DNA from 3 places in the Nonomuraea sp. NPDC050227 genome. Region 3 is predicted to be linked to each of the others. Evidence: riboswitches for the same ligand, from Rfam matches in the RefSeq annotation. Region 3 holds a riboswitch; each other region holds the start of a gene.
What was found. A riboswitch is a leader RNA that binds a small molecule or an ion and turns the genes downstream of it on or off. The one in region 3 is predicted to bind thiamine pyrophosphate.
Positions count from the first base shown of each region.

Region 1: it holds a riboswitch for thiamine pyrophosphate, as region 3 does, so the genes downstream of both, thiC (phosphomethylpyrimidine synthase ThiC) here and ACIBK9_RS03935 (purine-cytosine permease family protein) in region 3, are expected to answer to the same signal.
Region 2: it holds a riboswitch for thiamine pyrophosphate, as region 3 does, so the genes downstream of both, ACIBK9_RS30025 (FAD-dependent oxidoreductase) here and ACIBK9_RS03935 (purine-cytosine permease family protein) in region 3, are expected to answer to the same signal.

Region 1 is NZ_JBITJF010000009.1:3,102-13,247, forward strand. It holds gene ACIBK9_RS31305 (universal stress protein) at 1-344, opposite strand, end outside; gene ACIBK9_RS31310 (hypothetical protein) at 347-697, opposite strand; gene ACIBK9_RS31315 (glycosyl hydrolase family 95 catalytic domain-containing protein) at 757-3,000, shown strand; gene ACIBK9_RS31320 (class I SAM-dependent methyltransferase) at 2,960-3,580, opposite strand; TPP riboswitch at 3,616-3,728, shown strand; gene thiC (phosphomethylpyrimidine synthase ThiC) at 3,721-5,199, shown strand; gene ACIBK9_RS31330 (SDR family oxidoreductase) at 5,209-6,060, opposite strand; gene ACIBK9_RS31335 (DUF3427 domain-containing protein) at 6,140-9,229, opposite strand; gene ACIBK9_RS31340 (hypothetical protein) at 9,320-10,146, opposite strand, start outside.
Region 2 is NZ_JBITJF010000008.1:216,559-226,704, forward strand. It holds gene ACIBK9_RS29990 (YbaK/EbsC family protein) at 162-638, shown strand; gene ACIBK9_RS29995 (GNAT family N-acetyltransferase) at 649-1,212, shown strand; gene metF (methylenetetrahydrofolate reductase [NAD(P)H]) at 1,400-2,320, opposite strand; gene ACIBK9_RS30005 (polyprenyl synthetase family protein) at 2,406-3,473, shown strand; gene thiE (thiamine phosphate synthase) at 3,611-4,264, opposite strand; gene ACIBK9_RS30015 (Rv2175c family DNA-binding protein) at 4,242-4,616, opposite strand; gene ACIBK9_RS30020 (FAD-dependent oxidoreductase) at 4,647-5,816, opposite strand; TPP riboswitch at 5,869-5,985, shown strand; gene ACIBK9_RS30025 (FAD-dependent oxidoreductase) at 5,975-7,555, shown strand; gene thiS (sulfur carrier protein ThiS) at 7,552-7,752, shown strand; gene ACIBK9_RS30035 (thiazole synthase) at 7,745-8,500, shown strand; gene pknB (Stk1 family PASTA domain-containing Ser/Thr kinase) at 8,780-10,146, shown strand, end outside.
Region 3 is NZ_JBITJF010000001.1:723,656-733,801, reverse strand. It holds gene ACIBK9_RS03960 (LCP family protein) at 1-952, shown strand, start outside; gene ACIBK9_RS03955 (GPP34 family phosphoprotein) at 1,010-1,660, opposite strand; gene ACIBK9_RS03950 (TenA family protein) at 1,684-2,289, shown strand; gene ACIBK9_RS03945 (Fpg/Nei family DNA glycosylase) at 2,327-3,205, shown strand; gene ACIBK9_RS03940 (rhodanese-like domain-containing protein) at 3,232-3,555, shown strand; TPP riboswitch at 3,607-3,720, shown strand; gene ACIBK9_RS03935 (purine-cytosine permease family protein) at 3,711-5,048, shown strand; gene ACIBK9_RS03930 (methylated-DNA--[protein]-cysteine S-methyltransferase) at 5,034-5,606, opposite strand; gene ACIBK9_RS03925 (ATP-binding protein) at 5,702-7,570, shown strand; gene ACIBK9_RS03920 (ATP-binding protein) at 7,722-8,147, shown strand; gene ACIBK9_RS03915 (YidC/Oxa1 family membrane protein insertase) at 8,144-8,785, opposite strand; gene ACIBK9_RS03910 (DUF6412 domain-containing protein) at 8,861-9,061, opposite strand; gene ACIBK9_RS03905 (hypothetical protein) at 9,058-9,231, opposite strand; gene ACIBK9_RS03900 (response regulator transcription factor) at 9,338-10,036, shown strand; gene ACIBK9_RS03895 (HAMP domain-containing sensor histidine kinase) at 10,033-10,146, shown strand, end outside.

The DNA.
Region 1 (10,146 bases), on a different contig from region 3:
AGCAGCAGCCCGCGTACGCCGCCCAGGCCACGACTGCCGACGACGAGCAGGTCGGCCTGCTCGGCGGTCTTGATCAGCGCGGCGCGGGGATCGCCGGGCACGAGTTCCGTGGTCACCTCGGCGCCCAGTTCGCGGGCCCGCCGTTCGGCGGCCGCGAGCACCTCCTTGGCGCCGTCGCGCATCCACTTGCCCACCTCCGCGTACCGGCCGGAGATCGGGCGGCAGACCCAGTCGGGCACCACGTGGGCCACGGTCAGCGACACCCCGCGCAGCACTGCCTCCTTGGCGGCCCAGTCGACGGACAGCAGTCCGGTCGGCGAGCCGTCGACACCTGCGACGATCATGGTCAGGCCACGTAACATTCCACTTCGGCGCGGCGATAGGCCAAGCCCTGTCTGGTGGACTCGTCGATGCACGCGCGCTCGGTCTTGCTGAGGAGCAGTTCGCCGCAGACCGTCACGCCGGAGTACGTCCGGCAGTCGAGTGAACGGTTGCGCCGGCCGATTCGGTAGTTGTCCTTGACCGCCTGCCTGCACTTCTGGCGCAGGGCCGGTGTGTCGGCGTAGCGGCACTGGGCGGTCAGCGTCCGGTATTGCTGCTTGCTCACTTCCTGCTGCTCGATGCCGTCCCCAGAGGCGGCAGCCGGTCCGATCGTGGCGAGAGCCACGATCGCGGCCACAGCGGCGATCTTCATCATAGTTCCCCTGAGGGAGTCCGTACCGCCAGGGGCGATCGCCAAACCTTAGGCTGATCGCCATGCTGACGCTCCGGTACGACGAGCCCGCCCCCCGTTGGGAAGGACACGTCCTTCCGATCGGCAACGGAGCGCTCGGCGCCTGCGTGTTCGGGACGCTTGAGACCGAGCGCGTCCAGCTCAACGAGAAGTCGTTGTGGACCGGCGGTCCGGGTAGCGCGGAGCCCGGTGGATCAGGCAACTGGCCGGCGGACCGTCCCGGCGCTCTGGAGGCGGTGCGACGGGTCATCGACGAGCGGGGTTCGATGGCGCCGGAGGAGGTGGCCGCGATCCTGGGGAACCCGTCCTACCGCACGGTGGGGCACATTCCCGGCTTCGGGGCGTACCAGAACTTCGGCGAGCTGCTGCTCGACGTGACCGGCGGTTTCTCCGGCGGCTACCGGCGCACGCTCGACCTGGAGACGGCGGTGGCCGCCGTGACGTACGAGGACGCCGACGGCGTGGTGCTCACCAGGGAATATTTCGCCTCGTACCCGGCGCACGTCAGCGTCGGCAGGGTGACGGCGGGACTTCCGGGACGGGTGGGGTTCACGTTGCGCTTCGGCACCGCGCATGACGGCGGGGAGGAAGTGACCGCCGAGTCCGGACGGCTGCGCGTCCGTGGCGTGCTCGCCGACAACGGCCTGGTGTACGAGGGCCAGGTCCAGGTGCTGACCGAGGGCGGCACCCGTACGGACGAGGGCGACCGCGTCGTGGTGACGGGCGCCGACAGCGCGGTGTTCGTCTTCTCGGCGGCCACCGACTACGCGCCCGTCCACCCCGGCTACCGCGGCCCGGACGCGGCGGCGCGGGTCACGGCGGCGGTGGACGCGGCGGCGCGCCGGCCGTACGCCGAGCTGCGGGCCGAGCACGAGGCCGACCACCGGGCGCTGTTCGGCCGGGTCCGCCTCGACCTCGGCCAGCGCACGCCCGACCTGCCGACCGACCGCCTGCTGGCCGCCTACGAAGGCGCCGGCACCCCGTCCGACAGAGCCCTGGAGACGCTGTACTTCCAGTACGGCCGGTACCTGCTGATCGCCTCCTCCCGCCCCGGCTCGCTGCCGGCCAACCTCCAGGGGGTGTGGAACGCGTCCAACTCGCCGCCGTGGGAGTCCGACTACCACACCAACATCAACCTGCAGATGAACTACTGGCCGGCCGAGCCGGCGAACCTGGCCGAGACGGCGGTGCCGTACCAGGAGTTCGTGGCGGGGCTGCGCGCGCCCGGACGCGAGACCGCGCGAACGATGTTCGGCTCCGCGGGGTGGGCGGTGCACTCCAACACCAACCCGTTCGGGTTCACGGGGGTGCACGACTGGCCCACGTCGTTCTGGATGCCGGACGCCGCCGGCTGGCTGGTGCGCCAGCTCTACGAGCGTTACCTGTTCGACGGGGACGAGCGCTACCTGCGCGGGCACGCCTATCCGGCGATGCGCGAGGCCGCCGAGTTCTGGCTGGCCAACCTGTGTCCCGACGCGCGCGACGGCAGCCTCGTCGTCTCGCCCGCGTACTCGCCCGAGCACGGTGACTTCACCGCGGGCGCGGCCATGCCGCAGCAGATCGTCCGGGAACTGTTCGCCTGCACGGCCGCGGCCGCGCGCACGCTCGGCGTGGACGCCGAGTTCGCCGGACGGCTGCGCGCGGCGGCCGACCGGCTCGATCCCGGGCTGCGGGTCGGCTCCTGGGGGCAGCTCCAGGAGTGGAAGGCCGACCTCGACGACCCGTCCGACCGGCACCGGCACGTCTCCCAGCTCTACGCCCTGCACCCCGGGACGCAGCTCACCGCCCCCGAGCACCTGGCCGCGGCGCGCACCACCCTCGAAGCGCGCGGCGACGGCGGCACGGGCTGGAGCATGGCCTGGAAGGTCAACTTCTGGGCCCGGCTCAAGGACGGCGACCGCGCCCTGACCATGCTGAGCGGGCAACTGCGCGCCAGCACGCTGCCCAACCTGTGGGACACGCATCCGCCGTTCCAGATCGACGGGAACCTCGGCGCGACCGCCGGGGTGGCCGAGATGCTGCTCCAGAGCCACGCCGGCGTCATCGAGCTGCTGCCCGCGCTGCCGGCCGCCTGGCGCGCGGGCTCGTTCGACGGGCTGCGCGCCCGCGGCGGCTTCACCGTCGGGGTGACCTGGGCGGACGGCGTGCCGGTCGAGGTCAGGCTGTCGTCGGCGCGCGGCGGGACCGCCCGGCTGCGCGGCCCCGGGTTCGCGCTCGACCTGGAGACTAGGGCTGGGGAGAGCTGCGCGCTGTCGCCAGCACGCTGAACCACGTGCGGTGGGTGACGTTCGTCTCGTGCCAGGCGACCGCGAACCCGGCCGCGTCCAGCACCGCGAGCAGGTCGCCCGCGTCGCGGTGGACGAACCAGCGCTCGTACTCCGTCCGGTACGGCACCGGCTCCCAGCCCTCGCCGTCGCCCAGGGCGGTGGTCAGCGCGAGCACCCCGCCGGGGCGCAGCGCCGCGTGCCAGGCGCGCAGCGTCGCCTCGGTCTGCTCGGACGGCACGTGCACGAGGGCCGCGGCCGACCAGACGCCGTCCAGGGACGCCGGCGACAGCGGCGGGCGTCGCAGATCGCCCAGGACGGTGGGCACGCCGTGCCCGGCGGCGAGCCTGGCCATCTCGATCGACAGGTCCACGCCCACGGTGGTCAGGCCGCGTCCGGCGAACCAGGCCGACTCGCGCCCCGGGCCGCATCCCAGGTCGGCGACCGTGGCTCCGGCGGGCAGGGCTGAGGCGAACCGGTCGCGGAAGGCCGCGAACGAGGGGGGCGGTTCGGTGAACTGCTCGTCGAACTGGCGCGCGATGCGGTCGTAGGTGGCGGTCGTGTGCGCAATGGGATCGGACATCCCCTTGATCCTGCCACGCGCGGGGTTATGATCGCGATGACCAACGCGGGAGCCCGGTGCGGACCGGGCTGAGAGGACGGCTGTCAGCCGCCGACCGCCAGAACCTGCTCCGGATAATGCCGGCGAAGGGAGTTTGCGCGATGAGCGACGCGCGCTTTTCCAAGATCTACATCGGTGACCTTCAGGTGCCGATGCGCGAGGTCAGGCTGTCGAACGGCACGTCGGTGCGGCTCTACGACACCTCGGGGCCGTCGCGTACCGACCGCTCGGCGTGGGGGTCGCCGGTCACCCAGCTCGGCGCGGCGCGGCGCGGCGTGGTGACCAAGGAGATGGAGTTCGTGGCCGTCCGGGAGGGGATGACGCCCGAGTTCGTCCGGCAGGAGGTCGCGGCCGGGCGGGCGGTCATCCCCGCCAACGTCAACCATCCGGAGTCCGAGCCGATGGCGATCGGCCGGAACTTCCTGGTCAAGATCAACGCCAACATCGGCAACTCCGCCGTCACCTCCTCGATCGAGGAGGAGGTCGAGAAGATGACCTGGGCCACCCGGTGGGGCGCCGACACCGTCATGGACCTGTCCACCGGGCCGAACATCCACGAGACCCGCGAGCAGATCATCCGCAGCTCGCCCGTCCCGGTCGGGACCGTGCCCATCTACCAGGCGCTGGAGAAGGTGGGCGGGCGGCCCGAGGCGCTGTCGTGGGAGGTCTACCGCGACACCCTGATCGAGCAGTGCGAGCAGGGCGTCGACTACGTGACGGTGCACGCGGGCGTGCGGCTGGCGCACGTCCCGCTGACCGCCCGCCGCAAGACCGGGATCGTCTCGCGCGGGGGCTCGATCATGGCCGCCTGGTGCCTGGCCCACCACCGCGAGAGCTTCCTGTACGAGCACTTCGACGAGATGTGCGCCCTGCTGGCCCGCTACGACGTGACGTTCTCGCTGGGCGACGGGCTGCGCCCCGGCTCGATCGCGGACGCCAACGACGAGGCCCAGTTCGCCGAGCTGCGCACCCTGGGCGAACTGACCAAGATCGCGCACGCGCACGACGTGCAGGTCATGATCGAGGGCCCCGGCCACGTGCCCATGCACAAGATCAAGGAGAACGTCGACCTGCAGCGCGAGCTCTGCGACGACGTGCCCTTCTACACCCTCGGCCCGCTCGTCACCGACATCGCCCCTGGCTACGACCACATCACCTCGGGCATCGGCGCCGCCATGATCGCCTGGTACGGCACCGCCATGCTCTGCTACGTCACCCCCAAGGAGCACCTCGGCCTGCCCAACCGCGACGACGTCAAGACCGGCGTGATCACCTACAAGATCGCGGCGCACGCGGCGGACCTGGCCAAAGGACACCCGCAGGCCCAGGCGTGGGACGACGCCCTGTCGGACGCCCGGTTCGAGTTCCGCTGGGAGGACCAGTTCGACCTGTCGCTCGACCCGGACACCGCCCGCGCCTTCCACGACGAGACCCTGCCGGCCGCGCCCGCCAAGACCGCGCACTTCTGCTCGATGTGCGGCCCGAAGTTCTGCTCGATGAAGCTCAGCCACGAGGTGCGGGCGGGCATGGCCGACAAGGCGGCCGAGTTCCTCGGGAAGGGCGGCTCGATCTACCTCTGACCTGCGCGGTCAGCCAGGGAGCGTCTCGCCGCCGATCGGGGCCAGCACCTCGCCCGTGTAGTACGAGGACAGCCGGTCGGCGGCGAAGAACACGTACGAAGGGGCGATCTCGTCGGGGTCGGCGGCCCGCTTCATCGGCACCTGCGCGCCGAACTTCGCCACCTTCTCCTCCGGCATCGTGGCCGGGATCAGCGGCGTCCAGACCGGGCCGGGGGCGACGGCGTTGATCCTGATGCCGCGCTCGACCAGGTTCTGGGCCATCGAGTAGGTGAAGGCGTTGATCGCGCCCTTCGTCGCGGCGTAGTCGATGAGGGTCTTGTTGCCGCGCAGGCCGTTGATCGAGGAGGTGTTCACGATCGCGCTGCCCTCCCGCAGGTGCGGCAGCGCGGCCTTGGTGACGCGGTAGTAGCTGTGGATGTTGACCGCGAACGTGTGCTCCCACTGCTCGTCCGTCAGCTCCTCCAGGGAGTCGACCGGCGCCTGGTAGGCCACGTTGTTGACCAGGACGTCCAGGCCGCCCAGCTCGGAGACCGCCTGCTCCACGACCGTCGCGCAGTGGTCGCGGTCGCCCAGGTCGCCGGGCAGCAGCACGCACCGCCGTCCCTCCTGCTCGACCAGGCCGCGGGTGTGGTTGGCGTCGTCGTGCTCGTCGAGGTAGGCGATGGCGACGTCCGCGCCCTCCTTGGCGAACGCCACCGCCACCGCCCGGCCGATGCCCGAGTCGCCACCGGTGATCAGCGCCTTCTTGCCCGCCAGCAGGTCCCTGCCCTCGTAGCCGCGCATCTCGTCACGCGGCTCGGGGGACATCTCGTCCGTACGGCCCGGGTACCGCTGGCTCTGGGGTGGTGGTGTCTCCGACATGTCCGGCGATCTTCCCCTGACGGGGTATCGGTAACGTCATGCTTCGCCCAGATCACCCCTGCCCGAAGAGCCGCGGCGGTCAGCCGGCGATGGCCGCGCGCCGGAACAGGTCCGCGGGCATCTCCTCGTCCAGCCTCCAGGTGACGGCCATCGGGCGTTCGCCCTTGTGCTCGACGTAGCGGGCGGTGCCGTGGAAGACGTACGGCTCGGGGTGGCGAAGGTCGTTCTCCGTGCGTTCCCTGGTGAACAGCAGGACGTGGCTGCCGGTGTGCTCGTGCCTCTGGTAGCGCAGGCCGGTGGCCGACGCTGCACCGGTCCGGTTCTGGGACTCCCAGTGAAACAGCTCCGGGGTCAGGGCGTAGTCCCGGTACATGGTCTGCGGGGAGAACTCCTTCTCGTTCTTGCGCAGGGTGACGAAGAGAGCGTCGCAGCGGGTGGCCGGGCACCACGCCACGCCCTCCCGCATGGTGGCGGGCACGGAACCGCCGAGGCTCGCCCAGCCCAGAGCGGCCAGGACCTCGTCGGCCGAGTAGTGGCCGTTGAGGACCAGCGGCACGCCGGCGAGCGTCGCGGGAAGCGGCTTGGTCACATGGCGCGGGCGCTCCACGCCGTGGGCGAGGACATCCAGGATCTCCCCGCACAGGTCCGGCTCGGCCCGCAACCGGTCCAGGCCCTCGTCGTAGGTGGCGAAGCCGCCGCCGTCCCGCCAGAAGGAGAAGAACAACATGCGGGCGAACGCCTGTGTGGTCGGCGGGCAGTCGTCGTAGCGGGGCCCGTCGGGACGCAGCAGGCCGGCGTAGGCCGCGGCCCGCGGGCGGTCGTCGACGTGGAGCAGCGCGCGGATCCGGCGGCCCAGCGCGTTCTCCAGCGGGGAGGCGGGGGCGGTGACCAGGCCGGAGCGGCGCAGCAGGTCGGTCCAGTAGCGGCGGTTGCGGTACAGGTCGTCGATGTCGCGGCCACTCACCTCCAGGTACTTCACGAGCGATGTCTCGGCGAGCGACCGGATCTCCTGCGTGACCATGGTGACCGTCGCGCTCAGATGGATCCGCAGCTCGTCGAGCAGGCGGTCTTTGGTGACCCGGTCCAGGACGATCTGCGAGCCCGACGGCAGGAGCGGGAAGTCGTTCTTGACCTGTGTCTCCAGCCGCCCTCGGACGAAGCCGGTGAGCGCCTGGAACCGGTTGCCGAAGCGGTACTCCTTGCGGTGCTGGCCGACGAAGTCGAGGACGGTCAGCACGTCCTTGTCGGGCGTGCGGCGCAGGCCGCGGCCGAGCTGCTGCAGGAAGACGGTGGCGCTCTCGGTCGGGCGCAGCAGGAGCAGGGTGTTGACGTCGGGCACGTCGAGGCCCTCGTTGAACAGGTCCACGGCGAACAGGAAGGCGACCCTCCCCTCGCGCAGGGCCTTCAGCGCGTCCTTGCGCGACAGGTCGTCGGTGCCGCTGTCCACCGCCCGCGAGGGCAGCCCCGCCTTGGTGAAGAAGTCGGCCATGAAGCGCGCGTGTCCCACCGAGACGCAGAATCCGAGTCCGCGCACCGCCGCCAGGTCGCTGACCTTGTCCAGGAGCGCGTTGAACACCAGCCGCGCCCGCGCGGTGTCGCCGGTGAGGACGTTGTCCAGCGACGCCAGGTCGTAGGAGCCGCGCGACCACTTCACCGTGCTGAGGTCGGTCTCGTCGTTGATGCCGAAATAGTGGAACGGGCAGAGCAGGTCGGCGTCGAGGGCGTCCCACAGGCGCAGCTCCGAGGCGATGCGCCCGTCGAAGAACTCGTCCTGCACCCAGGTGCCGTCCGCGCGTTCGGGGGTGGCGGTCAGGCCCAGGAGCTCCTTGGGCCGGAGACGGCCGATGACCTGGCGGTACGTGCGGGCAGCCGCATGATGGAACTCGTCGATGACGACCACGTCGAAACGGTCGGGGGCGAAGGTGTCGATGATCCTGCTGAGGGACTGGACCGAGGCGAAGACGTGCTGCCACTGCCGGGAACGTTCGTCGCCGACGTGCAGCTCGCCGAAGTCCGGCACGGCCAGAACCTGCCGGTAGGTGTGCATGGCCTGGGCCAGGATCTCCCGGCGGTGCGCCACGAACAGCAGGGTCGGCCGGCGACCGAGACGCCGTTGCAGGTTGCGGTAGTCGAACGCGGCGACGACGGTCTTGCCCGTGCCGGTCGCGGCCACCAGCAGGTTCCGGTGCCGGTCGTGGACGGTCCGTTCGACATCGAGGTCCTCCAGCATCTCCCGCTGGTGCGGGAAGGGATGCGGGACCAGGGCCGGGATGTCGAAGATCCGTTCACCGCTCTGCGACCGGGACAGCGCCTCGTCCAGCCGGCCGCCGTCCGTCTCCGGGTCGTACGGCTCGAACTCGGGACGGTTCCAGTAGGAGTCGAAGGTCGCCTCGAACTTGTCCAGCAGCCGGGGCGTCGTCACCGACGACAGACGCACGTTCCATTCCAGCCCGTCGAGCAGGGCCGCCCGGGACAGGTTCGAGCTGCCGACGTACGCGGTGTCGAAGCCCGTACGGCGGCGCAACAGCCACGCCTTGGCGTGCAGCCGGGTCGAGTTCTGCTCGTAACTGACGCGGACCTCGGCGCCGAAGTCGCGGACCAGCCGGTCGAGCGCCCGGCGTTCGGTCGCGCCCAGGTAGGTCGTGGTGATGACCCGCACCGGCACGCCGCGCCGCCCCAGCTCGGCCAGCGGACGTTCGAGGATGCGCAGCCCCGACCACTTGACGAACGCGCACAGCAGGTCGACCCGGTCGGCGCTGGCCAGCTCCGTGGCCAGCTCGTGGGCCAGGTTGGGATCCTCGCGGGCGTTGGTGAGCAGGGCCGCCTCGGAGAGCGACGTCAGCGGCCTGGCGGGGGCGGCCGCGCCGGGTTCGTTCCGGACGACGGACAGCAGGCGGGCGGGCCCGTCGGAGACGACCTCCGCCTCAGCGTCAGCGAGCAGGGCGAGCAGCCGGTTGGCCAGCCGCACCTGCTCCTCCGGGTCCTTGAGCGCGGCGAACGCCCGGGTGGCCGTCTCGCCGAGGAACCGGCCCAGCAGGTGGCTGACCTCCTCCTTGTCGACGGGGGAGATCTCGACGAGGTGATCCGCGTCCCGCCAGCCGGCCGCGCGCTCCTGGAGTCTGCGGGTGAGCAGCGAGTCGTACAGGCCGGGGACGGGGGTGTCGGGCACGGGTCGCTGCCTCCTGTTTCCTGGCGCCTGGGCCTTGATCCTGGATCGGGAGGATCAGCGTAGATCGGGCGCCGGCGGGGGCGCAGGTGATCAGGTGAGCTTGAGGAGGCCGGCGTCCACCACGCGGCGGCCGAAGGGGCGGGCCAGGGTGGCGAGGCGTTCGCAGTCGGGTTCGCCCAGGGCGCCGTAGGCGGGCATGGCCAGGGTGTCGGTGCGGGTTTCGAGGTGGTGGCGCAGGGACTTGCCTTCGGGGGTCAGGTCGTTGTCGGCGGTCAGGAGGCCGCGGGTGCGGAGGGTGGTCTCGGCGTGGGCCCACTGGTCGGGGGGCCAGGCACGGCTCATGGTGAGGAACGGCTTGGCGACCTCGCCGCTGGCCGCGTGCAGGACGAGGGCTTCGAGGCCGGTGATGCCCTCGGCCAGCAGTGTCGCCACGTGGCCGTCGCCGCGGAACTCGCGCAGGAGGGTCTGGGCGTGCCAGAGCTGGAGGACGGGGTCGTCGGGCCAGGGGAGGGCGGCGTGGGCGGCGAACAGGGGGCGGCCCTGGGGGTGGTCGCAGGCGGCCTCGGCGGCGCGCCTGGCCAGGGTGAGTACGGGGACGAGGTCGGGCAGTTCGTGGACGGCGGCCCGGCGGAGCGCTTCGGCGGCGGCTTCGAGGCGGGCTTGCAGGACCTGGGCGGGGGTGACCTTGTCCCAGGGGAGGGAGCGGCGTACGAGGTCGGGGTTGAAGTTGTAGAACGTGGCGATGACGAGGTCGGCGGGGGCGGGGCCCAAGGGGGCGGAGCGTGAGGTGAAATATCCGGACATGCCGGTGAGGCCGAGGGCGGCGTAGCGGGTGGTGGCCTCGGGGACGAAGTAGATCATCCCGTGGACGGGTTCCAGGCGGCGCCAGGCTTGGCGGGCGGTCCGGGTGAGCTGCT
Region 2 (10,146 bases), on a different contig from region 3:
GTGAGTACGACGGCCCCAGCCGTCAGCAGAGCAGCCACTCCGGGCAGCCGTCGAGCCCCCACCGGTACCACCTCTCATATCACGAACTATCCGGATCGATGGACCCTACACCACCTACCATGAACAGGTAATAAGCCGGTCAACCTGTTTAGAGTGTCCTCATGTCCGAGAAGTTGCCGGCGAACGCCGTCGTCGTGGAGGCCGCCCTGCGCGCGGCGGGCGCCACCGGAGAGATCGTCGTCCTGCCCGAGAAGGCCCCGACCGCGGCGACCGCGGCCGCCCAGCTCGGCTGCGAGGTGGGGGCGATCGCCAACAGCCTGATCTTCGACGCCGACGGCGCGCCGCTGCTGGTCCTGACCAGCGGCGCCCACCGGGTGGACGTCGAGCTCATCGCCCGTACGGCCGGTGTCGCCAAGGTGCGGCGGGCCACGCCGGAGTTCGTCAGGGCGGCGACCGGTCAGCCGATCGGCGGGGTGGCCCCGGTCGGCCATCCTGCCCCCGTCCGCACCCTGGTGGACAACTGGCTGAGCAAGCACGAGGTGGTGTGGGCGGCCGGCGGCCACCCGCTGACAGTGTTCCCGACGACGTTCGAGGAGTTGGTGGCGATCACCGGAGGCACTCCGGTCGACGTCGAGTAATGTGCGACGAGTGATCGAGTTTCGCGGGGCGGGCCCGGCCGAGTTCACCGAACGCCTGGACACGGTGATCGACATCTACACGGCGGCGATGAACCCGCCCCCCGAGCAGATCGCCGGCCGCAAGACCATCATGCGAAACCACGGCACATATCCCCATTTCCAGTGCTATTTCGCAGAGTTGCGTGACCCGACCGGTGTGGCGCGCCCCCGGACCGTCGGCTTCGCGTACGGCTTCCGCGGCGCGACCGGCCAGTGGTGGCACGACGTGGTGAGCAGGGCGCTGGCCGACGAGGCGGGCGAGGAGGCCGCGCACGCCTGGATGGGCCACGCCTTCGAGCTGGCCGAGATCCACGTGCACCCCGACCACCAGGGCAAGGGCATCGGCCGGGCCATGATCCGGACTCTGTGCGCCGGCCGCGCCGAGCGCTCGGCCGTGTTGTCCACGCACGACCGCCCCACGGCCGCCCGCCACCTCTACGCCAGCATGGGCTTCGCCGACCTGCTGACCCGCTTCGTCTTCCCCGGCGGCCACGAGGAGTACGCGATCGTCGGCCGCCCACTCCCCCTCGACTGAGGGCGCCGCACATCACCGCAGGTAAAGCCCGTACTCGCAGGGTTTGCCAGGTCATGCCCGAGGGCATCTTCATGACAGAAAGTGACGGACACGTTACCGACTGGATACCACCCCCTGCCCGTCACCCGCCCGGTCCCCCTGCGGGCGGGTGACGGGCATCCGCTCTGCGTGGGGTCGGGACGGCGGGTCAGGCTGTGGCGGCGACCGGCGTCAGGCGCTGGAACACCTCGCGCGAGGCGCTGGACCGGTTGAACGTGATGAAGTGGATGCCGGGCGCGCCCTCGTCGAGCAGCCGCTGGCACAACTCCGCGCCGTGCTCGATGCCGAGCGCCCGCACCGCGGCCGGGTCGTCGGCGACCGCCTCGAAGCGGGCCGCCACCTCGGCCGGGAACGGCGCCCCCGACAACTGCTCCGACCGCGCGATCGTGCTCATCTGCGTGACCGGCATGATGCACGGGATGATCGGCGTGTCACAGCCCTGGGCCGCCACCCGGTCGCGCAGCCGCAGGTAGTCGTCGGCCTGGAAGAACATCTGGGTGATCGCGTAGTCGGCCCCCGCGCGGCACTTGCGCACGAAGTACTCGGTGTCGGACTCGATCGACGGCGAGCGCGGATGCTTGTACGGGAACGCCGCCACCCCCACGCAGAACTCGCCCGCCTGCCGGATGAGCCGCACCAGCTCCTCGGCGTAGAGCACGCCCTCGGGATGCCGCACCCACTCGGCGGTCGGGTCGCCGGGCGGGTCGCCGCGCACGGCCAGGATGTTGCGCACCCCCGCGTCGGCGAAGCGGCCGACCAGGTGGCGCAGCTCGCGCAGCGAGTGGTTGACCGCCGTGAAGTGCGCCACAGGGGTGAGCGTGGTGTCGTGGGCCAGGCGCTCGACGATGTCGACCGTGCGGTCGCGGGTCGAGCCGCCGGCCCCGTAGGTCACCGACACGAACGTGGGGCGCAGGGACTCCAGCTCCCTGATCGCCTTCCACAGCTGCCGCTCGCCCTCGTCGGTCTTCGGCGGGAAGAACTCGAAGGAGAACGACCGGCCACCGGCGGCGAGCAGCTCGCGGACGGTGGGGACACGATCGGGCAGGATGGAGGGTCGACCAAGCGCCATGTCCCAAGCGTACAGGCCGGTGTCCGGGTCGGCCGCCCCTAGACCGGGGACCCGACCCCGAGTCCGCGCCCACTAGTCTCAAGGCATGACCACTGACGCCGCGAGCATGGACGCCCTGCGCACCCAGGTGGAGCGCGCCCTCGGGGAGTTCGTCGAACGGCAGCTGCCCGCCTCGGGCGACGCCGAGCTCGAACCGCTGCGCGCCGCCGCGGGCGACCTGCTGGCCGGCGGCAAGCGCCTGCGTCCCGCGTTCTGCTACTGGGGCTGGCGCGGCGCGGGCGGCACCGACGTGCCCGAGATCTTCACCGCCGCCGCGTCGCTGGAGCTGTTGCAGGCCAGCGCGCTCGTGCACGACGACGTGATGGACAAGAGCGACCTGCGCAGGGGCATGCCGGCCGCCCACCGCCGTTTCCAGTCCCTGCACGAGAAGGAGGGCTGGCACGGCTCGGCCGAGCAGTTCGGCGAGGGAGCCGCCATCCTGCTGGGCAACCTGCTGCTGGTGTGGTCGGGCGAGATGTGGCGCACCAGCGGCCTGCCGCCGGCGTCGCTGGCCGCCGCCCAGCCCGTCCACGACCACATGCGCACCGAGCTGATGTGCGGCCAGTACCTCGACCTGCTGGAGCAGGCCCACGGCGAGAACACCTTCGAGTCGGCGCTGCGGGTGGCGCTGTTCAAGAGCGGCAAGTACTCGGTGGAGCAGCCGCTCAGGCTCGGCCTGGTGCTCGCGGCCGGCGCGCTGGAGCCGTGGATGGACGAGCTGTGCACCGGCTACGGCCGCCGCGTCGGCATCGCCTTCCAGCTCAGGGACGACATCCTCGGCGTCTTCGGCGACCCGGCCCAGACCGGCAAGCCGGCCGGCGACGACCTGCGGGAGGGCAAGCGCACGATGCTGGTGGCCCGCACCCTGGCCGGGGCGGCTCCGGAGGCGGCCGCGACGGTGCGCAGGCTGCTCGGCGACCCCGCGCTCGACGAGGACGGGGTGAGCGCCCTGCGCGAGATCATCACGGACAGCGGCGCGCTGCGGGAGTGCGAGGACCTGATCGCCGGCTATCTCGCCGACGCGCTGGCCGCGCTCGACGAGGCGCCGGTCACCGCCGGTTCGCGCACGGCGCTGACCGAGCTGGCCATCGCCGCGACATCCCGCAGGACCTGACCCCGGGCCCCTGGTACCGGCGGCCGGCCTGAGCGGCCCGCTTCGCAGGCGGCCTCGCCGCGGAGTGCGGGCGCCCGTCGTGGACGGGCGCCCGGTCAGTGTCAGGGGGTCAGTGTCAGGGTCAGGGGGGCAAGGGGTCAGGGGGTCAGGCGTTTGGCGAACTCGGCCGCCGCCGCCCCCGGGTCCTCCGCGTCGGTGATCGCGCGTACGACCACCACGCGGCTCACGCCGTACGACATGACCTCGTCGAGGTTGGTGAGGTCGATGCCGCCGATCCCGAACCATGGCCGCGGCGCGGCCGCCCCCGGGGCCGGTCCCAGTGAGGCCGCGTGCCGCAGCAGCGCCGGGCCGGGCGCGTGGCGGCCCGGCTTGGTCGGCGTGGGCCAGATCGGGCCGCAGCAGAAGTAGTCGACGCCCTCCTCCACGGCCGCGGCGGACGCCTCGGCGACGGAGTGGGTGGACCGGCCGATGACGATGTCGTCGCCGAGCATCTCTCGCGCGACCGTCACGGGAAGGTCGTCCTGCCCCAGGTGGAGCACGTCGGGCCGGGCGGCGAAGGCGATGTCCGCCCGGTCGTTGACGGCCAGCAGCTTGCCGTGCCGGTCGCAGGCGTCGCGGAAGACTTCCAGGAGCGCGAGTTCTTCGCGTGCCTCCAGGCCCTTCTCCCGCAGCTGGATGATGTCCACGCCGCCGGCCAGCACCGAGTCGAGGAACTCTGCCAGGTCGCCGCGGTCGCGGCGGCCGTCGGTGCAGAGATAGAGGCGGGCCTCAGAAAGCGAGGGCCTGGGCACGCCGCTTGACCTCCGTGTGACGGCCGGCCTTGATCGCCTCGATGGGCGACCCCGGCAGGGACTCGTCTGGGGTGAAGAGCCAGCGCAACGACTCGATGTCGTCGTAGCCGGCGTCCTGCAACACGGTCAGTGTGCCGGGCAGGCCCTTCATCACGTCCTTCCCGTCGAGGAACACCGCGGGAACCTGTGGCCCGCCGCCGCCACGGCGCACGCCGAGCAGCTTGTGGTCCTTGAGGAGTTGCTTGGCCCGCCCGATCGAGAGGTCGAGGCGTGAGGCCACTTCGGGGAGAGTGAGCCACTCGTCGACGAGCTGGTCGGTCTCCCGGTCGATCTGTGCAACAGAAAGCGTCACGAAACCACAACTACCACATGCCGTCCTTGCTCAAACAACACAATCCCGTAGGGGGACCTCTGGATCTACCAGGCGTTCTGTGTCGAGGCGATGCCCGCCTTCGATGATCCTACGGCCCTGCACGTAGTCCCGGGGCCGGTCGACGGCGAGCACGGCGGCGAGGGTGTCGCCGGACGTCAGCCAGACGGCCGACCACTTGCCCTCGGGCTCGCCCCGGTAGAGCAGGCGGTCGCCGGAGGGGTGGTGGCCGATGTACTGGACCATGTGGCCGAACTGCTCGGACCAGAAGTAGGGGGCCGGGTCGTAGACGGCCTCCTCCCCCAGCAGGGTCGCGGCGGCGACCTCGGGCGAGCCGAGCGCGGTGTCCCAGTGCTCGACGCGCAGCCGGACGCCGTAGCGGCGCGACCACCAGGCCGCGCAGTCGCCGGCGGCGACCACGTTCGGCATGGACGTGCGCAGGTGCTCGTCGGTGACGACGCCGTTGTGCAGGTCGATGTCGGAGCCGGCCAGCCACTCGACGGCCGGGCGCACGCCGATGCCCGTGACGACCACGTGCGCCTGGACGAACTCGCCGCCCACCAGCCGCACGCCGCCCTCGTCCACCTCGTCGACCATGGTGTTCAGGCGCAGGTCGATGCCGTCGTACCAGTGTCGCGTGCGGGCGCCGATCTCCGGGCCCACGGCGTTGGCCAGCGGGGCGGGGCCGGCCTCGATCACGGTCACCGAGCAGCCGGCCTTGCGGGCGGCGGTGGCGACCTCGGCGCCGATCCAGCCGGCGCCGATGATCGCCACATGGGCTCCGGCCACGAGCCCGGCGCGCAGCTCGTGGGCGTCGTCGAGGGTGCGCAGGACGTGCTGGGGGCCGTCGCCGGGCACGGTGATCGGCTCGGTGCCGGTGGCGATCACGAGGCCGTCGTAGCCGAGCTCGCCCTCGGTCGTCTCCACGACGCCCTCGCGCAGGGCCTTGGCGGTGACCCCTGGCCAGAAGTCGACCTCCAGCGCGTCGAGGTCGGCCTCCAGGAAGCTGGAGTCGGCCGCGCCGGACAGCACGGCCTTGGACAACGGCGGACGGTCGTAGGGCCGATGGCGCTCCTGGCCGATCAGCGTGATCCGTCCGGTGAAGCCGCGCCCGCGCAGCGCCTCCGCGCTGCGCAGCCCGGCCAGGCCCGCTCCCACCACTACGACATGGTTCACGTTCATGACCATAACGGGGGCGGTGCCGGCACGTCGCGCCGAGGCCGTAGGCTGGAGGCGCAAGACGCGCGGGAGTCCGGCCGTCACCGGGCTGAGAGGAAGGCTTGAGCGGGCCTTCGACCGCAAGACACCTGATCCGGATCATGCCGGCGAAGGGAGCGCGGATGAATGTGATCGTGGGCGGCGGCGTCGTCGGGTTGTCGATCGCCTGGCGGCTGGCCCGCGAGGGGCTGCCCGTCACGGTGGTCGATCCGGCCCCGGGGCGCGGGGCGTCCTACGCGGCGGCCGGGATGCTGGCGCCCGTCAGCGAGGTCGCCTACACCGAGGAGCCTTTGCTGCGGCTGGGGGCCGCCTCGCTGAGCCGATGGCCGTCCTTCGCCGCCGAACTGGCCGCCGACGCGGGCCTCGGCCCCGATCTCGGTGCGGGCTCTGGGGCGGGTCTCGGCACGGGGCTGAGCGGCGGTCCCGGTGGCGGGGCCGGGGCGAGGGCCGGGGAGGCGTTCGGGGGCGCGTTCGGGGTGATCGGGCCGGAGGGGGCCGCTGGTCGTGCGCTCGACCTGCGCGCCGACGGCACGCTCGACGTCGCCTTCGGGGCCGACGACCTCGCGGCGCTCGACGACCTGGCGGCGTTCATGGACAAGCTGGGGCTGCGGGTCGAGCGGCTGACCGGGCGCGAGTGCCGGCGTCTGGAGCCCATGCTGGCCCCTTCGGTGCGCGGCGGGCTGCTGGCCCCCGGTGACGCCTGGGTCGATCCGCGCCGGGTCACGGCGGCGCTGCTGGCCGCGCTCGACCGGCTGGGCGTGCCCGTGGTGCGGGCGCGGGTGACCGGCCTGCTGCGCGACGGCGACGCCGCTCCGGGCGCCGCGACAGGCGCTGGGACCAGCTCTGGCACCGGCGCTCTGACCGGCGGTGGGATCAGCTCTAGGACCGGCGCTGGGATCGGTGCTGGGGCAGGCGGTGCGGCAGGACCTGTGGCGGGAGCCGTGACAGGTGCTGTGACAGGGGTGCGGCTTGAGGCCGTGCTCGGTCAGCCTGAGCCGGCGGTGCCGGAGATCGCGGCCGAGCGGGTGGTGCTGGCCGCCGGGGCGTGGAGCGGGGAGCTGGCCGACGTGCCCGTCCGGCCGGTCAAGGGGCAGATCATGCGGTTGCGCTCGCCGCAGCCGCTGCTCGGCCGGTGCGTACGCGGGATGGTGCACGGCGCGCCCGTCTACCTCGTCCCCAGGGGCGACGGCGAGCTGGTGCTCGGGGCGACCCAGGAGGAGCTGGGGTTCGACACCCGGGTGACCGCGGGCGGGCTCTACGAGCTGCTGCGCGACGCCAGGGAGCTGGTGCCGGGCGTCACCGAGCTGGAGGTCGCCGACGTGGTCGCCGGGCTGCGTCCGGGCACCCCCGACAACCTGCCGATCATCGGGGCGGGCGAGGTCCCGGGGCTGGTGCTGGCGACCGGCCACCATCGGGGCGGGGTGCTGCTGGCCCCCCTGACGGCGGCCCTGGTCACGTCGGCGGTGCTGACACCGTCCACGACGCCCCCGTCCGCGACGTCGAGGCCCCCGACGGCGGCCCCGACAACGGCCCAGACAGGCACACAGGCCGCGGCCCAGGCGGCGGTGCAGACAGGCACGCAGCCGGCGGCCCAGGCGGCGGCTCGGGTGGCGGGGGTTTCGACGGGCGCGGGGATTCTGACGGGTGAGGAGGGCGAGCTCGCCGCGCTGTGCTCGCCCGCGAGATTTCGGGATATTTCATGATTGTGACGATCAACGGCGCCGCGCACGAGGTGGCCGACGGCACCACCGTGGCCCAGGCCGTACGGACGCTGACCACCGCCACCACCGGCGTGGCCGTGGCCGTGAACGACGAGGTGGTGACGCGGAGCTCGTGGGAGACGACGGCGCTCGGCGACCGCGACCGCGTCGAGGTTCTGACGGCGGTGCAGGGTGGATGAGCTGATCATCGCCGGGGAGAAGTTCGCCTCCCGGCTCATCATGGGCACCGGCGGCGCGCCCTCCCTGGAGGTGCTCGACCAGGCCCTGGTCGCCTCGGGCACCGAGCTGACCACGGTGGCCATGCGGCGGCTCGACCCGGGCGCCCGCGGCTCGGTCCTGGACGTGCTGCGCCGCCGCGACATCAAGGTGCTGCCGAACACCGCGGGCTGCTTCACCGCGGGCGAGGCCGTGCTGACGGCCCGGCTGGCCCGCGAGGCCCTGGGGACGAACTGGGTCAAGCTTGAGGTCATCGCCGACGAGCGCACGCTGCTGCCCGACCCGATCGAGACGTTCGACGCCGCCGAGCGGCTGGTGGCCGACGGGTTCGTGGTGCTGCCGTACATCGGCGACGACCCGGCGCTGGCGCGGCGGCTGGAGCAGGCCGGCTGCGCGGCGGTGATGCCCTTGGGCGCGCCGATCGGCTCGGGGCTCGGGATCAGGAACCCGCACAACATCGAGCTCATCGTGGAGTCCGCCGGGGTGCCGGTGATCCTCGACGCCGGCATCGGCACGGCCAGCGACGCCGCCCTGGCCATGGAGCTGGGCTGCGACGCGGTGCTGCTGGCCACGGCGGTCACCCGGGCGCAGCGGCCCGAGCTCATGGCCTCGGCGATGAGGGCGGCCGTGGCGGCCGGACGCCAGGCTCGGCAGGCGGGCCGGATCCCGCGCCGGCGCTACGCCGAGGCGTCCTCACCGACGACCCCCTAAAGGCGCCCCAGAGACGCCCAGGAGACGGCCGGAGACACCCCGGAGACACCCCGGGGACGCCCCCGGGAGACGGCCCGGAGACGCCCGCGCGAGACGGCCCCGGAGACGCCCCGGAGACGACCTGGTGATCCCCTGGAGATCCCCCTCCGAGACTGCCGGAGGGACCGGCTCGCGCCGGCCCTTCCGCCGGTCGGGGCCGCTCTCGCGGGAACGTCTCCGCATCGGTTTCGGGCGCGTGGGCCCTGCCGGTGGCAAAACGCCCGTAAACTCAGGGGGGTGGTGGATAAGACGACTGCGGACCCCCTGGTCGGGCGGCTCCTCGATGGGCGTTACCGCATCGAGAGCCGGATCGCCCGGGGCGGTATGGCGACCGTCTACCTGGCGCTCGACGTCCGGCTGGATCGCACTGTCGCGTTGAAGGTCATGCACCGCTCGCTCGCCGAGGACCCGGCGTTCGTCCGCAGGTTCATCGGCGAGGCCAAGTCGGTGGCCAGCCTGTCCCACCCCAACGTGGTGCACGTCTTCGACCAGGGCACCGACACCGACGTCGTCTACCTGTCGATGGAGTACGTGCCGGGCCGCACGCTGCGCGACATCCTGCGCGAGCGCGGCAGGCTGCCCGCCCGCGAGGCGCTGGAGATCATGATCCCGGTGCTGGCCGCCCTGGGCGCGGCCCACCAGGCCGGGATGGTCCACCGCGACGTGAAGCCCGAGAACGTGCTGATGACCGACGACGGCCGGGTCAAGGTCGTCGACTTCGGGCTGGCCAGGGCGATCGAGGCGACCAACCAGACCCGTACCGGCGTGATGATCGGCACGATCGGCTACATGTCGCCCGAGCAGGTCACCACCGGCGGCGCCGACGTGCGCAGCGACGTCTACGCCGCCGGCATCATGCTGTTCGAGCTGGTGACCGGGCAGCAGCCCTACGACGGCGAGACGCCGATGTCGGTGGCCTACCGGCACGTGCACGACACGGTGCCGCCGCCGTCGTCGCTGGTGCCCGAGGTGCCGCCGCTGATCGACACGCTGGTCGGGCACGCCACGGCCCGCGAGCCCCACGACCGCCCGGCCGACGCCACGGCGATGCTGGTCGAGGCGGTCGACGCCCACCGGATGCTGCCCCGGCTGAGCACCCCGCCGGCCATGACGGCCGTGTTCAACCAGTCGATGCCGCCGCGGCCGAGCGGCGCGGGCGCCCCGTCGATGCCGCTGGCCGCGCCGGCGCACACGCTGATCCAGCCGCGCGCCGAGGTGACGCCGCCGGTGTCGCCGCCGCCGTCCAGGCGTTCGTTCAGGCCCAACTGGTTCCTGGTCCTGCTCGCCGCGGTCATGGTCGTCGCGGTGGCGGTGACCGGCTGGTACTTCTCCCAGACCCAGTACGTGCAGGTGCCCGACCTCGTCGGCCAGAACGTGGTGGTCGCCGAGCGCGCCGCCACGAGCAAGGGCTTCAAGGTCAACAAGGTCGCCGGCGAGTACAACGAGGACACCGCCGAGGGGCTGGTGCTGCGTACCGACCCCGAGGGCAAGACCGAGGTGGAGAGCGGCAGCACGATCACGCTGGTGCCCTCGCTCGGCCCCAAGCGGGTGATCGTCCCCAGCGTCAGGGGCCTGACCAGCGACGAGGCCCGCGTCAAGATCGCCGA
Region 3 (10,146 bases):
CGGCCGGACCGTCCTGAAGATCGTCGCGGGCCTGGTCGCGCTGCTCCTGGTGGCGTCCGTCGGCCTGTTCTTCTGGATCAACTCCCGGTTGGCGGGCATCGACGGGGTGCTCGACGAGTACCCGGGCCGGCCCGCCGACACGCCTGGCACCAACTGGCTGCTGGTGGGCTCCGACAGCCGCAAGGGCCTGACCGCGGCCGAGCGCAAGAAGCTGGCCACCGGGCGCGCGGTCGGGCAGCGCACCGACTCGATGATGCTGCTGCACATCTCCGACAACGGCGACAAGCCCACCCTGGTCAGCCTGCCGCGCGACTCGGCGGTGACCATTCCGGGGCGCGGGCGCGACAAGCTCAACGCGGCGTACGCGTCCGGCGGGCCGAAGCTGCTGGTCCGCACGATCGAGACGGTCACCGGCGTGCACGTCGACAACTACATGGAGATCGGCTTCGCCGGCTTCGTGGACATCGTGGACGCGATCGGCGGCGTCGAGATCAACGTCCGGGCCGACGTCGACGACCCCAAGGCCGGGCTCAAGCTCAAGAAGGGCAAGCAGGTGCTCAACGGCGCCCAGGCCCTCGGCTACGTGCGCACCCGCAAGGGCGGCGCGCTGCCGGACTTCGAGCGCACCAAGCGGCAGCGGCAGTTCCTCGGCGCGGTGGTGAAGAAGGCCGCCAGTCCGGGCGTGCTGATCAACCCGTTCACCTCGATCCCGCTGGCCATGAGCGCCACGGACGCGGTCGAGGTCGACTCCGGCACCGGCGCGTTCGACATGCTCTCGCTGGGGCTGGCGATGGGCGACAGCCCGGTCACGACGGTGGTGCCGTTCGGCGGGAACGAGATCGTCGCCGGCGGCGGCGCGGCGGTCAAGTGGGACCGGCTCAAGGCGCTGGCCCTCTTCGACGCGCTGAAGGCCGACAAGCCGGTGCCGAAGGAGATCGTGGACGCCGGTTGACCCGTTCCCGCATAGGCGCGAGCCTCGCGGGAACGGCCGGGCCCGGTCAGGGCCGGCTCAGGTCGTGGTGGCGGCGACGACCGCGGCGGTGGAGGCGGTGGCGGCGATGGCCGCGGTGATGGCGGTGATCGTCTTGGCGACCGCCTGGCCGGCCCACTCGCCCTCGGCGATCTCCTTGACGCGCTCGCGGTCGGCGCCCGGGAAGGCTTTGCGGTCGAGCTTCGCCGCGTGCATGATCGCGATCAGCGTGGCGGTGCGCTCGTCGGGGTCGGCGCCCGCGAGGACGGCCGTGACGCGTTCGCGCACGTCGGCCTCCACCTGGGGGTCCGCCTCCGGCCAGCGCGTGGTCGGGAAGATGCCCAGGACCCGGCCGCGCTCCTCGGCCAGCACGCCCGCCTCGGCGAGCCTGGCGAGCAGGCGCCTGCGCAGCTTGTCCGACTGCAGCCGCTGCACCCACCACGCGGGCTTCCTGGCCTTGCCGTCCTCGGCCATGCGGGCGAGGGCGGCGTCGAGCTCGGCGTCGCCCAGCGGGGTGGGGTCCGTCACCGTCACCTTGTCGTCGGCCAGCTCGACGCGGCCCGCGGCGGCCAGCTCGGCGAGGATCGCGCCGCCGAGCGCGGGGTCGAGCTGGACGCCTCCGATGAGCTGCTTGCCGGTTTCCTCGTCGTGGGCGAGGAGGAGGAGTTCTTCGGCGATCGTCACGGTCATGTCCCGACACTAACCTCCCAGGCATGAGCATTTCGGAAAGACTTCACGCGATCGGCCGGCCCTTGCTCCAGGCGCAGCTGGACCATCCCACGGTGGCCGGCATCGGGCGCGGCGACCTGCCGGAGCCGGTCTTCCGGTCCTGGCTGGAGCAGGACTACCTGTACCTGCTCGACTATGTGCGGGTGTTCTCCAGGCTGGCCTGGCAGGCGCCGGACGGGCATCTGGGAGACCTGGTGGATCTGGCGTACGCGACGTACCACGACGAGCTGCGGCTGCATCGGTCGTTGTCGGCGGAGTTCGGGGCCGATCTGGACAACGCGGTGAAGGGGCCGGCGTGTGTGGCGTACACGGCGTTCCTGCTGGAGGCGGCGGGGTCGTACGGGGAGGGGTTGGCCGCGCTTTATCCGTGTATGTGGGGATATTCGAGTCTTGGGAAGATTCTCGCCGAGAACCCGCCCGCCGAGCCGCGGTACCGGGCCTGGGTGGACACCTACGCCGACCCCGCGTTCGCGGCGCTGACCGTACGGATCGGGCAGATGATCGACGAGGCCGACCCCGACCCCGTGCGGGCGGAGGCGCTGTTCGCCGAGGGCATGGCACACGAGCTCGCCTTCTGGGACGTGCCGTAGTCGCGTGCCGGTCCGGTGCGCGCCATACCCTGGGGGCATGCCGGAACTTCCCGAGGTGGAGTCGCTCACCAACTTCCTGCGCGAGCGGGCGGTCGGCCGTTCGATCGCCGGCGTCGACGTCGTCGGCTTCCAGGCGCTCAAGACGTTCGACCCGCCGGTCACCGCGCTCGGCGGGCTCACCGTCACGAACGTGTCGAGGCACGGCAAGTTCCTCGACCTCGACTGCGACGGCCTGCACCTGATCATCCATCTGGCCCGCGCCGGCTGGCTGCGCTGGCGCGACGACCTGACCGGCGCGCGGCCGGTGCGGCCGGGCAAGGGGCCGCTGGCCGTACGCGTACGGCTGGCGCCGGACGACGACGGCCTGGCCCCCGGCTTCGAGCTGACCGAGGCCGGCACGCAGAAACGGCTGGCCGTCTACGTCACCGACAAGCCGGAGGACGTGCCCGGCGTCGCCGCGCTGGGCCCCGACCCGCTCGACGACGCCTTCACCGTCGAGGCGCTCAAGCGCATCGTGGGCGGCAACCGCACCCAGATCAAGGGGCTGCTGCGCGACCAGAAGGTGATCGCGGGCATCGGCAACGCCTACTCCGACGAGGTGCTGCACGCGGCGAGGATGTCGCCGTTCAAGATCGCCGCGACGCTGACCGACGCCCAGATCGCCGACCTGCACGAGGCCATCGTGACGACGTTGCGCGACGCCGTCGAACGGGCGCACGGGCTGGCCGCCAAAGACCTCAAGGCGGAGAAGAAGTCCGGGCTGCGCGTGCACAACCGGGCCGGCCAGCCGTGCGACGTGTGCGGCGACACGATCCGCGAGGTGTCCTTCGCCGACTCCGCGCTCCAGTACTGCCCGACCTGCCAGACGGGCGGGAAGCCGCTGGCCGACCGGCGGATGTCGCGCCTGCTCAAGTAGGGTCCCGGGCGCGGGATGATGGAGGCATGACCGTTCCAGAGATCGACGTCACCGCCGTTCCCGACGACGCCTACCTGCTCGACGTCCGCGAGCAGGACGAGTGGCTGGCCGGCCACGCCCCCGAGGCCGTGCACATCCCCATGTCGCAGATCCAGGGCCGGGTCGAGGAGGTGCCCGCCGACCGCACCGTCTACGTGGTGTGCCGGGTCGGCGGCCGGTCGATGCAGGTCACGGCGTGGCTCAACCAGCTCGGGCGCGACGCCGTCAACGTGGGCGGCGGCATGCAGTCGTGGGAGTTCGCGCGCCGTCCGATGGTCAGCGAGACCGGGCAGGATCCTTTCGTGGCCTGAATGCCCCACTGTGGCGGTTCCGCCGCCATTGAGGCATGATGAGGGCGCCAACTGCATAGTCGCGGGAGCTCGGGGTGCCGGGCTGAGAGGGCAGCAACACAGCCGCTGCCGACCGCCTGAACCTGTCCGGGTAATGCCGGCGTAGGGAGTGTGCGATGACGCATGTCGTCGACGAAGTTCCGCTGACCCTTGACGGCGCGCCCCCCAAGACCCTCGGCGTCCTCGACCAGGGCGCGCTCTGGGCCAACCTCGGTGTCAGCCTCCTCGGCTTCTCCGGCGCGCTCGTCCTGATCGATCCTCTGGGCAACGCGCCGCTCAGCCTCGTGGCCGCGCTCACGGCCGCCGTGGTCGGCAGCCTCATCGGCACGGCCATGGTCGGCCTGTCGGCCATTCCCGGCACGCAGACCGGGCGGCCGGCGATGGTGCTGCTGCGCGGGCTGTTCGGGGCGAAGATGTCGTACGTCCCGTCCGTGCTGAACATCGTGCAGATGCTCGGCTGGGGGGCCTTCGAGCTCTGGGTGATCGCCAAGGCCGCGAACGCGATCTTCGGAAGCGTCCCGTACCAGGTGTGGGTGGTGGTGGCGGGGGTGCTGACCACCGCGCTCGCCGTCTGGCCGCTCGGGTCGATCCGGCTGCTGCGCCGGTACGTGACCGCCGGCGTGATCGTGTCGCTGATCTGGTTCACCGTGTCGTTCCTGGGCGAGGCGCCGACGTACACGGGCGGGTCCTGGACGGCCTTCGCCCCGGCCGTCGACTACGTCATCGCCCTGTCGGTGTCGTGGGTGCCGATGGCCGCCGACTTCGCCAGGCACTCGCGTTCCAGCCGGGCCGCCTTCACCGGCGTCGTCGGCGGCTACACCGTCGCCCAGGTGGCCTGCCTGGCCCTCGGCGTGTACGCGGTGGCCATCGCGGGCGCCCAGGCGGTCCAGGCCGACGGCATGGTCGTGTTCCAGCCGTTCGTCGCGGCGCCGCTGGGCGCGCTGTTCTTCGGCATCCTGGTGCTGCGCGAGACCGACCAGTCCTTCGCCAACGTCTACTCCACCACCGTCTCGCTGCAGAACCTGATGCCGAAGGTGGACCGGCGGATCGTCTCGACCGCGATCGGCGTGCTCACCACCGCGATCGCCCTGGTCGTGGACGTCACCTCCTACGGCGCGTTCCTCGGGGTGATCGGCGCGGTGTTCGTGCCGATGTTCGCGGTGCTGGCCGTCGACTACTTCGTGCTCGGCGGCGCGGCCCGCTGGAACACCGCCGAGGACGCGCCCTCGCGCTGGCTGATGCTGCTGCCGTGGGCGCTGGGCTTCGCCGCCTACTGGTTCACCACCTCGACGCCCACGGTCGCCGGCTGGGACGACTTCTGGGCGTCCGCCCGCGAGGCCGTCGGCTTCACGCGGGAGCCGTGGATGAACGGCGCGCTCGGCGGCGCGCTGGTCGCGGCCCTGGTGACGCTGATCATCGGCGTGCTCGGCCGGCGTCGCTCAGCGGCCCGCTGAGACCCGGCGTTCGACGTTGAGCAGGTGCTGCTTGGCGGCCACGCCTCCGGCGTAGTCGCCGAGCTCGCCGTCCTCACGGACCACCCGATGACAGGGCACGATCACGCACACCGGGTTGGCGCCGATCGCGTTGCCGACCGCGCGAAGGGCGCGCGGCCGTCCGATGCTCGCGCCGATCTCCTCGTACGTCGTGGTCGTGCCGTAGGGCACCGCCATGGTCTTCTGCAGCACGGTACGGGCGAACGGTGTGGCCAGCGCGAGGTCCACCGGCGTGGCGAAGGTGCGCAGCCGGCCGGAGAAGTACGCGTCGAGCTCCCGGCGCACCGGGTCGAGGCGGCGGGCGTCGGGCCCGATGAACGTGCCGACCTCCTTGGCCACCCGCTCGAACACGGTGTTCTCGGCCTCGAAACTGCAGGCCGCGATGCCCTTGCCGGTCACCGCGAGCACCAGCCTGCCCACGGCGCCGTCGTAGGTGCCGAACGCGATGTGTGGCGGCCCCTCGCCCTTGTAGGTGCTGGAGGTCACTCTCAGCAGGGCATCGAGGTCGCTGCTCGACATGCCGCTCACCCGTTTCAGCCACCGGAATCTTCGTGAGCGCAGCGTATCGGACGGATCGCCCGTCAGACCCACCACGCCACGTGCACTATGGAGGTGTGGGATACGCATGGGTCGGGAGTGACGAGGAGATCGCTCGCGCCGTGCTCGCCGGGTCCCCCAACGCCGTGGTGGCGCTCGACCGCGACCAGAGCGTGCTGGTCTGGAACGCGGCGGCCGAGCACCTGTTCGGCTGGACGGCGGCCGAGATGCTGGGTCGCCGGGCGCCGATCGTCCCCGACGAGCTGGCCGCCGAGCACAACGCGGTGCTGGAGCGCGTCCGCACCGGGGGCCAGGTGTCGCTGCGCACCAAGCGCGTCCACAAGGACGGCAGGCCGCTCGACCTGCGGGTGGACATCAACGCCCTGCGCATGGGCAACTCCGTGGTCGGCTACGTCCTGGCCCACCATCCCGCGCGGGCCGACGAGGTCGCCGGGCTGCGCATGGAACGCCGGGCCAGGCTGGTGCGCCGGCTCACCGACGTGGTCGGCGACATCAACTCCGAGCTGGAGCTGCCGGCCGTGCTCGACCGCATCTCGGCCAGCCTCACCGAGCTGACGGGCGCGGACGCGGGCGGGTTCGTGCTGATCGAGGGCGAGCGGCTGCGGCTGGTCAGCACGTACCGGCTGCCGGAGACGCTCAGGGGCACCACCACCGGCCTGCGGACGAGCCTGGTGGACAAGCTCTTACGGACGGGCAAGACCGTCATGCTGGAGTCCCAGGGGCTCGGCGACCTGGTGTGGGCCAGGCTCAACGGGCTGCACACGATCGCGCTCGGCCTGGCCGCGGTCGGCGGCCGCCCCTACGGGGCCCTTTACGCGTTGTTCGCCGGGCCCGCCCCCGGCCACCTGGAGCTGGAGCTGCTCGAACTGCTGGCCGGGCACGCCGGCATCGCGGTCGGCAACGCGGTGGCCTACCAGGAGGCGGTGCGGCAGCGGGCGCACGAGCGGGCCGTGTTCGACGCCAGCGCCGACGGCATCGCCGTGCTGGACGACGCCGGCCGGGTCGTGCGCTGGAACCCCGCCGCGGCCGAGCTGACCGCCTTCCCCGCCGACGCGGTGCTCGGCGGCCCGCCGCCGTTCCCGCTGCCCAGCCCCGGCGAGAAGCTCACCTTCCAGCTGGAGAACGGGCGCTGGCTGGACGTGGTGAGCGCGCGCATCGAGGAGACCGGCGAGATCGTCATCGACTTCCGCGACGTCACCCAGGCCAAGGAGCTGGAGGAGGCCAAGGACCTCTTCCTGGCCACCACCAGCCACGAGCTGCGCACGCCGATCACGATCGTGCGCGGGTTCGCCGGCACGCTCGACGCGCGCTGGGACAAGATGAGCGACGCGGAACGCCGCTCGGCCGTGCACACGATCGCCGAGCGGGCCGGATCGCTGGGCCAGCTCATGGACCACCTGCTGCTGGGAGCCAGGGCGGGCGCGGACGAGCTGGCCGTGCGGATCGAGGCGTTCGACCTAGCGGCCCGGATCCACGCGGCCACGCTCGGCCTCCCCGCGTTGTCCGACCGCCACCGCGTCGAAGTACGCATCCCGGACGAATTGCCGCCGGTGCTGGGTGACGCCCTGGCAACCGACATCGTTTTGGGGCAATTGCTGGAGAACGCGTTTAAATATTCCCCAATGGGTGGATTGATCTGTGTTGAAGCTTGGCCCGAAGACGACGGCGTGGTCGTAGTGGTGGATGACGAGGGGGTCGGAATCCCACCGCCTGACCGCGAACGGATCTTTGAGCGCTTCGTCCAGGTGGACAGCGGGGACCGGAGACGCTTTGGTGGAGTGGGGCTCGGGCTCTACATCGTGCGCAGTCTGGCCAGGGCACAGGGGGGAGAAGTGAGTGCTCAACCGAGGCCCGGAGGGGGTACGAGGATGCGGTTGATCCTGAGGCGCGCTTCCCCTATCCGATCCGACACACCGATGCGGTAACGAGGTGGTCACAGTTGAGCTGATCTATCGTCCAATGTGTACAAGCTGTGATCGAGATGCGGTTTCTGCGATTGGCTAACGGGGCATTTCGGTCGTACCGGGGAGTGTTCCCGCGGGGGGCACAGGGAACGGGGAGGTGGGTGTGTCAAGCGTGGTGCTGCTGCCGTACGCGCCGTCCAGCGTCGCCGTCGCCCGCCAGCGTCTGAGCACTGACCTGCAGGATTGTGGGGTCTACACCGCCGCGATCGACGATGCGGTGCTGGTGGTGAGCGAGTTGCTGAGCAACGCGCTGCGGCACGCGCATCCGCTGCCTTCAGGCATGGTGAGGGTCGCCTGGATGCGTAGCGACGATCACATAGAGGTGGCGGTCAGCGACGGGGGTGCGGCGACGGAGCCGCGGGCGGGCCGCCCGACCCTGTCTTCGCTCGGGGGCCGGGGGCTGGGGATCGTCGAATACGTGGCTGAGAGCTGGGGGGTTCGTCACGACGGTGACACGACGACGGTGTGGGCCATCCTGCCCGCACCCAACGGGGCGGCGGTGAACGGGCAGGTCGCGGCCCTGAAGGAGGCCGGTTAGGCGGTCCTGGCCGCCAGTACGGCCCGTTCGGTGACGGCCCACGCCGTGGAGACCAGGAGGTACAGGCCGGCCGCAAGGGGGAGCACGAGCACGGCCAGCGCGGAGCCGTACGGCAACAGCGGCATGACCTTGCGCAGCAACTCCGGCTGCTCCTCCGACACCTTGATCGAGCGTGCCGACAGCCATGCCAGCAGCACGAGCCCCGCGATCACGATGACAAAGACCGAAACCGGCCAACTGATCAGTCCGAAATTGGCCACCACGCCCGCGAGCTGCTGGCCCAGCGGCGCCCCGAACAGAGTGTGACCGGCCAGTGCCGTCGGGTGCGTGGCCACCCTGAACATCAGCCACAGGAACGGCAATTGCGCCAGCATCGGCAAGATCCCCGCGAACGGCGACGTGCCCTCCCGGGCGTACAGAGCGGTCAGCTCCTGGGACAGCCGCTCGGGATCGCGCCCATGGCGCTTGCGCAGCTCCTGCAACTTGGGCGCGAGCCGCTGCCGGACCTGGCCGGCCCGCGCCTGCCGGACGTTGAGCGGCAGCAGGACCAGGCGTACGGCGAGGGTGAACAGCACGATGGCGAGCGCGGCATGGCCGCCGGACACGCCGATGACGAACGTGACAAGTGAATCGATCATGAGCCCTTCAGACATGACGACGGATCAGGGCTCACCCATGACGATGAGCCCCGCTTTGACGGAAGCGGGGCTCGCCTAAGGCGCTCGTGGACGCGGGCGTCCGGCCGCGTCGGGATCGCGCAGCCGCTGGAAGGCCGTGCGGCGCGCGTAGGTCAGCGGGAAGCCGGGAGACTCACCGCCGAGGACGGGCGGCAACGTGGCCGCCCACGTGGCCAGCAGGAGGATCGCCATCATGGTGATCCCCACCAGCCACGGATCGAACAGAAGCGACGTCACTGCGACGAACGGGACTTACCGACGACGGTGACGGTGATGAAGACGATCAGGCCGACGACCCCGACGATCAGGGCGAACTTGAACAGACCTGCCAGCAGGGGCAGGAGGAAGTTGAACAGCACGAAGAGACCGAGAAGGGTCCCTAAAACGAGCATCACGACTCTACTCATGAGGCCACCGTACGTCCTGCGAGCATGATCCGCGAGGCTTACGAACCTGTGACGTCCATGTCCGCCACCATGTCCGCCACGTGGGGCTCAGCCGTACGGTGAGACGGTGAACACCCGCATCCTGGTGGTCGACGACGATCCGACCGTGTCCGAGGTCGTGGCGCGCTATCTGGAGCGCGACGGGCACGAGGTGGAGTGCGTGGGCGACGGCGCCGAGGCGCTGCGCAGGGCCCTGGCCGACCCGCCCGACCTCATGGTGCTCGACCTGATGCTGCCCAGGATCGACGGGCTCCAGGTGTGCAGGAAGCTCAGGGAGCGGTGGCCGGTCCCGGTGATCATGCTGACCGCGCTCGGCGAGGAGATCGACCGGGTGGTGGGCCTGGAGACCGGGGCCGACGACTACGTGACGAAGCCGTTCAGCCCCCGGGAGCTGGCCTTGCGCGTGCAGTCGGTGCTGCGCCGGGCGCGGGGGGCGTCGGTCACGGCCGGCACCGGCGTGCTGCGCGACGGCGACCTCGTCGTGGACGTCGGCGCCCACGAGGTGCGGCTCGGCGGCGCGCAGGTGATGCTGACGGCCAGGGAGTTCGACCTGCTGGCCTACCTCATGCGCAACCCGCGGCAGGCGTTCAGCAGGTCGGCGCTGCTCGACCAGGTGTGGGGATGGTCGTTCGGCGACTCCTCGACCGTGACCGTGCACGTGCGGCGGCTGCGGGAGAAGGTCGAGGCGGACCCGACCGAGCCGCGGCGGATCGTCACGGTCTGGGGTGTCGGCTACCGGTACGAGCCGCAGGAGAGCGCGGGGTGACGCCTCCCGATCCCATGGTGTCGGTGAGCGAGCTGCCCATGGTCGTGGCCGTCTCGGCGGGGCTGGGGCTGCTGGTCGCCGCCGCCGGCGTATGGGCCATGGGACGGCTG